Regions from separate parts of the Gracilibacillus sp. D59 genome, predicted to be linked through region 3. Evidence: riboswitches for the same ligand, from Rfam matches in the RefSeq annotation. Region 3 holds a riboswitch; each other region holds the start of a gene.
What was found. Region 3 has a riboswitch for S-adenosylmethionine ahead of ACTWP4_RS01145 (LLM class flavin-dependent oxidoreductase). Riboswitches for the same ligand answer to the same signal wherever they lie in the genome.
Positions count from the first base shown of each region.

Region 1 (3,171 bases), on a different contig from region 3:
CGCCAGAATGCTATATTGCTATATTAGCTGTCATAAAAGTAGGTGCGATCGCTGGTCCTTTATTTGAAGCATTTATGGAGGAAGCAGTCAGAGATCGAATTAATGATTGTGATGGCACATTACTAATTACTGATCAACAATTAGTTAAACGTGTTCCAAAGGACGATATTCCATCATTAGAAACTATCCTTTTTGTAGAGGATATTGAGAAAGAACCATTACAACCGGTTGACGGTGATGAATTTGTGGAATGGGTGGACTGGGAAGATGGCTTAATAATTCACTATACAAGTGGTTCTACAGGTAAACCAAAAGGTGTATTGCATGCCCACCGTGCTGCTCAACATCATATCGTCACTGGTAAGTGGGTACTGGATATAAAAGATGATGATGTTTACTGGTGTACGTCACATCCAGGCTGGGTAACAGGAAGTGTATATGGCTTGTTTGCTCCACTACTGAACAGAGCAACAGTAGTGATACAAGGTGGACGATTCAGTGCCGAGAATTGGTATTCTTTAATTGAAGAACTAGGGGTAACGATTTGGTATAGTGCACCGACAGCTTTCCGTATGCTCCTGTCAAAAGGTGATCTATACAAACAATATGATCTATCATCTGTTCGCCATGTACTAAGTGTAGGAGAACCATTAAACCCTGAAGTCATCCAATGGGCATGGAACAGCTTAAATGTCCGCATACATGATACATGGTGGATGACAGAAACTGGTGGACATTTAATCGTGAATCTTCCTGCCGAGAAAATAAAACCAGGTTCGATGGGAAGAGCTTTTCCTGGCGTACAGGTTGGTATTTTAGATGAAGAAGGTAATGAATTACCTCGTGGTGAAGTTGGTCAACTAGCGGTTCGTACACCGTGGCCAGGACTAATGAAAGAAATATGGGGAAATAAGGATAAGTTCAAATCTTATTTCCAGTACGAGGGATGGTATATCTCTGGTGACTTAGCGTTACAGGATGATGAAGGATATGTCTTCTTCCAAGGCCGAAATGATGACATGATTAATTCTGCAGGTGAGCGTATTGGTCCGTTTGAAGTAGAAAGTAAGTTAATTGAACATCCGGCAGTAGAAGAAGCTGGTGTAATAGGTAAACCTGATGAATTACGTGGTGAATTAGTTAAAGCTTTTATTACATTAAGAGCTGGATATGAACAATCAGATGAATTATTAGAAGAGATTCGATTATATGTTAGAAAAAATCTATCAGCACATGCTGCTCCTAGAGAGATAGAAGTAATGGATGAATTACCGAAAACAAAAATTAGTGGAAAAATTTTAAGAAGACAATTAAAAGCATTAGAAATCGAAAGAAATAATAAAGTTAAAAATTAAAACATATAGATACTCTTATGAAGAGTGGTGGAGGGACTGGCCCGAAGAAACCCGGCAACCTTAAGCGAGTTATGCTTAAAAGGTGCTAAATCCTGCAAACGTTAGTTTGAAAAATAAGAGGGAGATAATAGTTGCAGTCTCTCTTGTTTATCAAGAGGGGCTTTTTTGTTTCCCTAAATTATTAGGAGGCTTATAAAATGGTAAAAGCAAAAGTGAAAAGAAGTGTCGTAGAAAATTTAGAGGAAGCAGCAGAAAAACAATTATCAAAAGCAGCAAAATTATATTTAGATCAAGTAACATCTCAAAAGGCAAATTCTACATCGTTTATTCTCAATAGCAAGTCATCGACTAAATTGAATATCTCTCCACTGTTATTAGGTGCGGTTGGTGCACAGACCTATTTTCATGAAGACGGTGAATTAGCAACCGCAAAAGCAGCTAGTAAACAAGGTGTACCCTTTATCGTTAGCAGTCATTCGTCCTACAGCATTGAAGAAGTAAGTGATGCTGTACCAGATAGTGAGCTTTGGTTTCAAGCTCATATTTTTCAAGATTTGGAACTTACGAAGCATTTTATCCAACGTGCCGAATTAGCAGGATATCAGGCTATTATTTTATCCATCTCAAATGATGAGATTCATCAAAAAGCAGATCAATTAGTAAAAGGAACTACAAACTTTGTAGTGGATCCGATTTTTGCTAAAAAAAATTATCATAGTAAAATTCCTTTGTCTGAACGAGTTGCTCAAGAATATCAAAAGCGTCACATTTCTTGGGATGATATTCAATATATCAAACAATTTACAACCTTACCGATCTTTATTTACGGAGACTTGTCACTGGATGATGTTCGTTCAAGTTTGGAGCAGCAAGTTGATGGTATTATCCTGTCTAATATTAACAAGTCCAATCTCGATTTATTGGAAAAGATCGATATTATAGCTAGTGAAAGGTTAATTGTTGTTGTTGAGACAGAAGTGGAAACTAAAGACGATTTAAATCATTATTTACAACGAGGTGCTGATGCTATTTCGATTCGAAAAAGTTATATTTACGGATTATCGACTTCAGGTGTTTTAGGTGCAGAAGATATCATTGCTCAATTGTTCACATGATTGTCAGATATATATATTTTCATAGTATCTTAAATGGGATATAGTATAACTATATCCCGTTTTTTATTTAGCGTAGCTGAATTTAAGGATTTAAGTTTTTCTAATGTTGGAAGGAGTGGTTGTTATGACAATTCATAAGACGAAATTAAGAAAAGTAGTCATTATTGGAACAGGATTTGTTGGTACTAGTTATGCTTATGCGTTGTTAAATCAAGGTGTTGTTAATGAACTTGTTCTGATTGACTTGGATGAGGCAAAAGCAGATGGAGAAGCTCGCGATTTAAATCATGGTATGGCGTTTGGCAATCCAATGCGTATTAAAGCGGGTGGATATGAAGAGTGTCATAATGCAGATCTAGTTGTCATAACAGCAGGTGCGAACCAAAAACCAGGAGAAACGAGGTTAGACCTTGTTACCAAGAATGCTAAAATTTTTAAAGGAATTGTCGATAAAGTCATGGATGTTGACTTTCAGGGGATTTTCGTCGTGGCCACTAATCCGGTTGACATTTTAACACATCTGACAAGGGAAATTTCAGGTTTACCGAAGGAACGCGTAATTGGTTCTGGAACAATTTTAGATACAGCGCGATTCCGATATTTATTAGGAAAACATTTGGAAGTCGATGCACGTAATGTACACGCTTATATCATAGGTGAACACGGTGACTCAGAATTGCCAGTATGGAGTCATGTGCAAA
Region 1 is NZ_JBQQCK010000006.1:173,023-176,193, reverse strand. Features, by position in the region: gene acsA (acetate--CoA ligase) at 1-1,355, shown strand, start outside; SAM riboswitch class I at 1,368-1,475, shown strand; gene ACTWP4_RS12365 (alpha-hydroxy-acid oxidizing protein) at 1,553-2,470, shown strand; gene ACTWP4_RS12360 (L-lactate dehydrogenase) at 2,595-3,171, shown strand, end outside.
Region 1: it holds a riboswitch for S-adenosylmethionine, as region 3 does, so the genes downstream of both, ACTWP4_RS12365 (alpha-hydroxy-acid oxidizing protein) here and ACTWP4_RS01145 (LLM class flavin-dependent oxidoreductase) in region 3, are expected to answer to the same signal.

Region 2 (3,171 bases), on a different contig from region 3:
ATTAACGGTAATGACTATATATTTACAGTAAAGTGGAAAACGATTGAAAACAAAAAAGGAGGAGAATGGGAACTTAAATCTTATCTAAACAACTCAAATGGTAAAAAGGATTTATCAGAAAGACAACTCCAACAATTTATAGACCGGATAAATCCACAATGGGACTGGGAAAAAGATCAAGAACAAATTATGAAAGCTATTAAAAATGACTAGTTATGATGATATCATAACTAGTCATTCTTTCCTTAAGACATTGCTTCTGTAGATTCCTTAAACCACTTAATTTGCTCCTGAAGCCGAACTACTTCTCCTATTACAATTAAAGAGGGATTACTTATTTCATGTAGTCGCTCAGAAATCGTTTCTAAATCGGCAACAACTGTTTTTTGTTGTGGTAACGTCCCCCAATGAATAATAGATACAGGAGTATTTTTACTTAATCCAGCCTTCTTTAATTTTTCACAAATTACAGGGAACTTCCTGATTCCCATATAAAAACACAAAGTATCAGCTCCTTTGGCAATATGACGCCATTGTTCGTCTGATTTCGCCTCAGGATTGGAGCCATTAATAAAGTTTACCGATCCGCTTATATAACGGTGAGTAAGTGGAATGCCAGCGTATGCTGCAGCACTTATTCCAGACGTAATTCCTGGTACCACCTCATATTCTATCTCGTTATCTTCAAGATGAATCGCTTCCTCTCCTCCTCGACCGAAAATAAAGGGATCGCCTCCTTTTAACCTCGTCACTATTTTACCTTTTGAAGCATAATCTATAAGTTGTGCATTTATTTTTTCTTGAATTAACCCATGCTTCTGTGGTTGTTTCCCACAGAAAATCAGTTCTGCTTCTTCCTTCGCATGTTTTAATAATGATGGATTTACTAAGCGATCATACAGGATAACATCTGCTTCCTGTATAGCACGTAATCCTTTGACAGTAATTAATTCTTCATCTCCTGGTCCTGCCCCCACTAAGTACACTTTCCCCATGTTGATCCCATCCTTTTTTTGTGTTTACTTTTGCTGGTTTTTCTCGAAATCTCACTAATATAAAAGTAGCAATAATAGCTAATGTTAAAAGTATCACTTGGTAAAATCTCTGTTGAACAATTACCTCTGTCAATCCAAATGCAATAATTAATGATACAATCGGAGATGTAATCCACACTTTTGCTATTTGATGAATAATTTTTTGTTTCCAAACATCTTTTAACTGGTAACTGGCATTTATCCCGACTATCGCCGAAGTAGTTACCTGTGTCATTGGGATTGGTATCCCGAGTAATGATGCACCTACTACCAGTCCCCCAGTAGCACCTGAAATCACAATACCATTTCCTAGAGATAGTGAAGTAATTTTTTTTGCATTCGTTTCTAGCACACGCCCTCCAAACAAAATACTCCCTAACGCTACAATAACTGCCATCAATGGTAAACCTAACTCCATTGAACTGATCCCAGCACCTACTAATGGACCTAAAGCATTCCCTACATTATTCATACCTGCAGCTATGGCTTCTATTATACCAGTTATGATTAAGATAAACGTCAATAGTTTTACAGGAGGTTTATAATTTATTTTATTTTGTAAGGTCTTTCTAAATTTTTCAAGGAAAAGCGTAATCAGAAAGGCTGCAACTGGTACCACTATCCAGAAGGATACAATCACTACTATAGTATGAACGTGCAACTGTTGGTAACTAATACCAACTCCAATAATTGCGCCTACCGTTACCTCACTAGTCGATAAAGGAATACCAATGTAATTTGTAATTAATAATGTAAAAGCCGAAACTATTAAAATAATACAGGCAATCTTAATATCTAATATTTCTTCTGAGATGATACCTTTCCCTAGCGTATTCGTAACATGTTGACCTCCAAGTATTGCACCCGTGACGGCGCCTAATCCAGCAATTATTAGTGCATACCTTCTTTGCCTGACTACTTTAGTACCATACGTAATACTCATACTAGCTGCTGAACCACTTGCACCTATGTTAAAAGCAAATAGACATGCAGCGAATATTGCAATTATTGTTAACATCTAAAATCCCAACCTTCACCACTATAACCTACGTGGTTTTATTTTCTTCACCTATATACCCATAGGAAAACTCGGATTAATAAACAAATTTAGCTAGTTCTCTCAGTTTTGATTCAGATAATAATTATCCCCCATTTAACTTTCTTGTGTTACTTCGGGGGTCTTACAGACGGTTAGCACCGTGATAAAAATTATATTTCTGTTAAATAAATATAAAAAACTCCTACTTGGCGATGAAGTAGGAGTTTGCCTCTTATCTGCCAAAAAGCTGCTGGATGTAGCACAGTGCTTTGGAAGCCTGTTGCTGAGAATTCACAGGGCCAGATCCCTCCTTCTCTCTTGATAAGACAATATATTATTTTTCATAAATTTCCAAATAATTATGATGTCCATAATATAAGCCATTCTTTAGTAATTGTCAACAGATCCAATATATAAAATTTTTTTTGGGTATGCGCCTTGTAATTTCTTCCTTTGTGGTGTATGATAAATGTATTAAATTTCCAAAAATACTATATCTTATCGAGAGAGGTCTAGGGACTGGCCCGATGACACCTCAGCAACCAGCAATAGTAATTGTATGGTGCTAAATCCAGATGGTAAATTACCAAAGATAAGAGAATGCAACCTTAAACAAGGAGGTCTTCTACTTATCGAAGACCTCTTTTTTATTTAGAAAGGATGTATAAAATGAACGATATCGAAACAGCTCTTGCGCAAATTGGCAATCGACAAGATAAACGTACCGGTGCAGTGGAAGCCCCTGTTTATTTTTCAACCGCATATCAGCATCCAGCACTGGGACAGTCAACTGGTTATGATTACACACGATCTGCGAATCCTACACGGGAAATTGTCGAAGATGCCATCGCAACATTAGAACAAGGTTCAAAAGGATTCGCATGTTCTTCAGGTATGGCTGCGATCCAATTAGTCTTCTCTTTATTCAAACAAGAAGATGAAATTATCGTAACAGAGGATATCTATGGTGGAAGCTATCGCTTATTTCAACATTTTCAAGAATCATATAACATTACACCAGTATATGCAGATCCAGACGAAATGGAGCAGTACATTAATCAAAATACAAAAGCTATTTTCATAGAAACTCCTACCAAC
Region 2 is NZ_JBQQCK010000014.1:5,130-8,300, forward strand. Features, by position in the region: gene ACTWP4_RS19060 (hypothetical protein) at 1-213, shown strand, start outside; gene cobA (uroporphyrinogen-III C-methyltransferase) at 246-995, opposite strand; gene ACTWP4_RS19070 (inorganic phosphate transporter) at 955-2,052, opposite strand; SAM riboswitch class I at 2,303-2,401, opposite strand; SAM riboswitch class I at 2,569-2,672, shown strand; gene ACTWP4_RS19075 (methionine biosynthesis PLP-dependent protein) at 2,743-3,171, shown strand, end outside.
Region 2: it holds a riboswitch for S-adenosylmethionine, as region 3 does, so the genes downstream of both, ACTWP4_RS19070 (inorganic phosphate transporter) here and ACTWP4_RS01145 (LLM class flavin-dependent oxidoreductase) in region 3, are expected to answer to the same signal.

Region 3 (3,171 bases):
ACACCTGCTGCTTTTAAAGCAAATGCTACATTCTCATAAACAGTTTTGGATGACACAAGATAAAACCCTTGAAATATCATGCCAATTGATTGCCTGGCACTCCGTAACTTCGGACCCGATAATGTCATTAAATCGAGGCCATTAACGATTACCTTGCCTGATGTTGGGCGTTCTAATATATTCATACAACGAAGCAGTGTACTTTTTCCGGCTCCACTATAACCGACAATACCGTAAATTTCACCTTGCTCAATCGTAAGAGAGACATTATCAACACCGATGATTTTCTTTTTTTTGCTTTTAAACTCCTTGGTCACTTGATCTAAGACAATCAATTACAATCACTTCCTTCTGAATTTACTTCCAGGATGATCATTTGGTAATGTCGCATTACCTTGTGGAAATAATTTTTCTCGTAATGTTCCTTCTCGATAATCTTTTTTGTATAAACCTCTTTCCTGCAGTTCTGGGATGACCAGGTCAACAAATGCTTCTAAATCCCCTGGTGTAACTAAATGAGTTAAGTTAAATCCATCGACGCCTGATTCTTCAAACTGGTATTGGATCTCATCTGCTACTTCTTTCGGGTTACCTATAATATAACTATTGCGGTCAATTGACTCGAATCGATCCAATACCTCACCTACTGTCAATTGTTTCGGTGCATCTTTGGTTAATGTAGCAGCTTTATAATGCCCACCTTCTGTTTTCTTCTTGTAACTAAAAGGCTCATCTCGATCGTATTCCTCATATTCAGCAATATCATAACCACTTGCACCATATTGTGCCTTAGCGGCATCTGCACTCCACTCTTTGTTATACGCCTCGAATTTCGCTTCCGCTTCTTCCCTTGTTTCAGCTACAATCACATTTAAAAAGGAAATAATTTTAACATGGTCAGGGTTACGGCCATGCTTTTTGGCACGTTCTCTAATATCATCGGCATAATAGCGAATCCTTTCCGGTGTTGGACCTCCGACAAAAATACATTCTGCATGCCTAGCAGCAAATTCACGGCCTTTTTCTGATGTACCTGCTTGGTATATAACTGGTGTCCGTTGCAGAGATGGTTCACTTAAATGAGGACCTTCTACTTTGAAATAATGCCCTTTATGATTAATTTCGTGCACTTTCTCAGGGTCTACCAATGTATTATTTTCGTTGTCTTCTATTACGGCCTCTTCTTCCCAGCTTTGTTCCCATAATTTGTACGATACATCCAGGTATTCATCTGCAATATCGTAACGTTCATCATGCTTGATCATGTCTTCTAACCCAAAATTCCGAGCTGCATTTGGTAAATAAGAGGTAACAACATTCCAGGCAACTCTGCCTTTTGTTAGATGATCCAAGGTTGAAAAACGTCTCGCATTACCAAATGGTGCTTCATATGTTGTACTTACCGTTACAGCAAACGACAGATGTTCTGTCACACTTGCCATCGCAGAAACGAGTAATGCCGGATCATTTAACGGTACTTGCAATCCATCTTTAATTGATGGTGCTTTACTTTTTTGATAGACATCATACACACCTAATACATCTGCGAAAAATACAGCGTCGAATTTGCCACGCTCTAATAATTTTGCTAATTCGATCCAGTAATCCAAATCCTTATATTTACGGTGCCTTTCGTTTTCCGGATGTTTCCATAAACCGTGCGAATTGTGCATGGCACTATTCATATCAAATGCGTTTAAAATGATTTGTTTTCCCATTTTGTTTCCCCCTCATTACACTAATAAAAAAAAGCCTCTTCTAAGAAAAGAAGAGACTTTTTTAATACTTAACAGTCCTATTCTTTTCTTATCTTTCAAGCATTAAGCTTGCTGGAATTGGCACAGTACTTTCATTCAAGTCTGTTGCCGAGGCTTCCAAGGGCCAGTCCCTCCACCTCTCGCGATAAGAAAACGAGTTCGCTATAAAATTATAGTTAACAATGTAACTTTTTTGTAGATAATTGTCAATCATTATTTTACATTTTTGTTATAAAGCACTAACTTTAATCCAATACACTTTTCGCTAAATTATAGACAATAGCATCATCTGTCGGCGGATTATGTAATCCAGCACGGACATCGCGATAATGTCGTTGCAATGGATTTTTAGCAGACAAGCTTCTTGCTCCAACAATTCTCATTGCCAAGTCCACGATATTGTTCGCACTATTGGTGACAATGTGTTTAGCTGCTTGTAAGGACGGGCCAAGTTCTGCTCGTTTATCCGGTTGTTCTACCCATTTTGTCGCAACAGCATATAACACTTCCCGTGCTTTAAACAATTCCAATTCGATTTCCCCAATTTTCCTACGGACTTCTGGTACTTCCTTAATCGGACCAGGCAATGTATTCGGTTGGAAAGTAGAGGCAAAATGGATCGCATAATCCCTTGCAGCTGCAGCTACTCCTAAATAAACAGCAGGAATTTGTAAGTACCATCCTTTAGGAAAAGGCTTCTTCGGATCTTCTTGAAATAATAAGTCATCCTTTGCTACCAACACATTATCTAAAATTAAATCATCACTTTTCGTCGCCTTCATAGAAATACTGTCCCATGTTTCCTCCACTCGAACACCAGGTAATTTATGATCAATAAGTACATAGCCTTTTTTACCAGTTCGATTGACGTCCACCGTGACAATCGAATAATCAAGTGCGACAGCCATAGAAGTAAATGACTTTGAACCATTGATCTTCCAGCCATTCCCTTCTTTTTCAGCAACAGTAGTCGGAATACCACCGCGGGAGGGGCTGCCAGTAGCTCTTTCTGTTTGAGCTAAGTTTAATAATGCCTTTTTCTCCACTACTAACCGGCACACTTTGGCAAAGCTTTCTTCACTCCAATTACGATCCTCTGCTTGTTCTAATAACACTCCTAATTGCCAGCCTAGTGATAATGCTGTAGGTGCATCCCCTTTTGCCAATGTCTCCTGAATTTGCAAGAATTGATATAGATTAAGCCCTTCTCCTCCATACTCCTTTGGAATGGTTAAGGATAAAAAGCCACTCTTCTTCAAATCCTCAAAGTTGGCATACGGAAAACTTGCTTCTGCATCGATCAGCTCAGCTCTTTCAGCGAAAATGTCAGCTAATCTTTTTGCTTCTAGTTGATGGTTTGTTTCAATTATCTGTGTCACTTGATTCCCCCTTAATAAAAAAATCCTGCTTTTCA
Region 3 is NZ_JBQQCK010000001.1:234,225-237,395, forward strand. Features, by position in the region: gene ACTWP4_RS01140 (methionine ABC transporter ATP-binding protein) at 1-335, opposite strand, end outside; gene ACTWP4_RS01145 (LLM class flavin-dependent oxidoreductase) at 342-1,718, opposite strand; SAM riboswitch class I at 1,804-1,909, opposite strand; gene ACTWP4_RS01150 (acyl-CoA dehydrogenase family protein) at 2,003-3,136, opposite strand.

Region 4 (3,171 bases), on a different contig from region 3:
CTGAGCTAAAAGTCTAGGGTTTCCCAACTCCATCAATACTTCTTCCACATCATCATCCGTAATATTCTTGCTTTGGACTCGTTCATCCAACATATCCTCAATTAAACTGTGGAGTTCTTCTGCAATATCCTCCCGTTGTGATTGTGGGAGCTTCTGTGTTACAGCATAAATATAACGATCAATCATCTCCATCTTTTTTTCCTCCTTTAATGTCAATAACATTACTCATGCTCTGTACGATATGTTGCCATTCAACGATCAGCAGTTCGTATACTTCTTTTCCGGTTTCACTTAATAAGTAATATTTACGTGGTCTTGCTTCATTTGTGTCCCACTTACTTTCAAGTAGCCCTTGTTTTTCTAATCTTCTTAATAGTGGATAAAGTGTGCCAGGTTCTACATGAATTCCTTTTTCTTCGAGTCTGGTAACAAGTGAATATCCATATTGAGGTTCTGATAATTGACTCAGCACACCAATCGTAATCGTACCACGGCGCAATTCTTGCATTAATTTATCCATATATCCTTTAGCGTCATTCATGTTTATCAACTCCTACATTCAGTATAGTGTATGACGCACACTATTGTAAAGTGCATATTGTTGTTTACCTCAAAATATTTGATTATATTTATAACATAGTTAGTGTTTTGACAGTATGAAGCTAACAGGCGCAAGAATTCTTTTCTTCATGTGCACTCATAATATCAAGGGTATAATTAAGAATTTTCATTAAGTGAACATATAAGAATCTTCTTCAAATATAACAATTCCAATTAAAATACTTGACTTTATCGTCTTCTAATTGTAAATTAATAGTATTTCACAATTGAATAATATTCTTATCCAGAGAGGTGGAGGGACTGGCCCTACGAAACCTCGGCAACAGCTCTAATAAGCAATGTGCCAATTCCAGTAGCGATTAGCTAATAGATAAGAAGAGCGAATAAAGAATTTTACTGACCTCTTCTTTTTTGGAAGTGGTCTTTTTTATTTTTATCACGGTGCTAACCGTATGTAAGACCTCCACTTCAAGTAACACAAGGATAAGTTTAGGGATAACAAACGTTAACACCCTGGTAAGTTTCGCTAATGATCTGTGGGGGGCAAAACCACACTGATCATAGTCTCACTTTATATAGGAGGTTAGCCCATGTTTACTATGGATCTAACAGGCAAAGTTGCAATCGTAACAGGTGGTGCAAATGGTATTGGTAAATCTATTGCCGATGCTTTACGATACTCTAAAGCAAAAGTTGCAGTTGTTGATATTCATAAGAGTCACCATAGAAATGAAGACGATTTGCTATTTATTCAGGCAGATGTTACTGATAAAAACGATGTAGAAAAGATGGTTGATCAGGTAATATCATATTTTGGCAAAGTTGATATATTAGTAAATAATGCTGGAATTTCTACGATGGATTATTTTGTCGACATCAAAGAAGAAGATTGGGACAAGACTATGGAGGTAAATGCCAAAGGTGTCCAATTATCTAGTCAGACCGTGGCGAAAAAGATGAGGAATCAAGGTGATGGCGGCAAAATTATCAATATAGCTTCACAAGCTGGTAAAAATGGTTATCGGTTAATGGGGAGTTATGTTGCTTCAAAACATGCAGTGATTGGATTGACCAAAGTGATGGCATTGGAGCTTGCACAAGACCAGATTAATGTCAATGCTGTATGTCCAGGAATTGTGGAAACAAGTATGAAACAGAGAGAACGAGTTATCGGTGGAAAATTAAGAGGGCTGGATAAAGAAGCGATTAAGGAAGAGGATTTCTCACAGGTACCACTTGGCAGAACTGGAACACCAGAAGATGTCGCATATGTCGTTATATTTCTAGCTTCAACATATTCTGACTATATGACAGGTCAAGCCATTAATGTTACTGGCGGCATGACCATGCACTAATTTTATTTAGGGGGATTAAGAGTGACACAACAGTCAAAGGGTAATGCATTCGCGCTATTACCATTACTTATATTTGTTTTATTATTTATCGGTACTGGAATTATTACACAAGATTTTTCCAATATGCCTATTAATGTAGCAGTTGTCATCGCTTCGGCGGTAGCTATTGCCATGAATCATAAAGAAAAATTATCAAAAAGAATAGAAGTGTTTACGAAAGGTGTCGGGCATGAAAATATTATTTTAATGGTTATTATTTTTGTGCTGGCAGGAGCTTTCTCAGAAGTTGCAAAGGGAATGGGTGCTGTTGATGCAACAGTAAACTTGGGTCTTTCACTTCTTCCTGCAAATCTATTAATGGTAGGGCTATTTATAATTGGGTGTTTTATCTCCATTACGATGGGGACTTCGATGGGTACTGTAGTAGCACTTGCACCCATTGGTATTGGAATTGCAGAACAAACTGATATACCAATGGCGTTAGCGATGGCTACAGTTATTGGTGGGGCTATGTTTGGTGATAATTTATCCATGATTTCTGATACAACGATTGCCTCTGCACGAACACAAAATACGTCGATGAGTGATAAGTTTAAGACGAACTTTTTCATTGTACTTCCTGGTGCGATCATTACTGCCATCATTTTATGGATTATTACATCAGGCAGCCATGTCAATGCATTGGAGGACTATTCATATAATATTGTAAAAGTATTACCATACATTATCGTATTAATAGTTGCGATCCTAGGAGTGAATGTGCTAATAGTATTAACCGGCGGAATCATTTTAGCTGGTGTGATTGGTTTGATCGACGGATCTTATACGGGAACAAGTTTAATTCAGGCCGCTTCTCAAGGGATTATCAACATGGAAGATATCGCGATTGTTGCCTTATTTATTGGTGGAATAATTGGCATTGTTCAGCACAATGGCGGGATCGATTATCTCTTGAATTTTGTTACAAGTCGGATTAAATCGAAAAAAGGTGCTGAATTTGGTATTGCTGGACTTGTCAGCGTCGCAGATATCAGTACTGCCAATAACACGATTTCGATCATTATGACTGGTCCGTTAGCTAAAAACATTGCCAGCAAATATCAAATCGATCCGAGGAAATCGGCCAGTATCCTTGATGTTTTTGCTGCGTCATGGCAAGGTATCGTACCATATGGTGGCCAGATGCTTGCCGTTGCCGGTCTTGCTTCCATATCTCCATTAAGCATCATGCCATATTCCTTCTATCCGGTATTAC
Region 4 is NZ_JBQQCK010000020.1:5,439-8,609, forward strand. Features, by position in the region: gene ACTWP4_RS21650 (HAAS signaling domain-containing protein) at 1-192, opposite strand, end outside; gene ACTWP4_RS21655 (PadR family transcriptional regulator) at 179-541, opposite strand; SAM riboswitch class I at 838-938, shown strand; gene ACTWP4_RS21660 (SDR family NAD(P)-dependent oxidoreductase) at 1,152-1,916, shown strand; gene ACTWP4_RS21665 (Na+/H+ antiporter NhaC family protein) at 1,938-3,171, shown strand, end outside.
Region 4: it holds a riboswitch for S-adenosylmethionine, as region 3 does, so the genes downstream of both, ACTWP4_RS21660 (SDR family NAD(P)-dependent oxidoreductase) here and ACTWP4_RS01145 (LLM class flavin-dependent oxidoreductase) in region 3, are expected to answer to the same signal.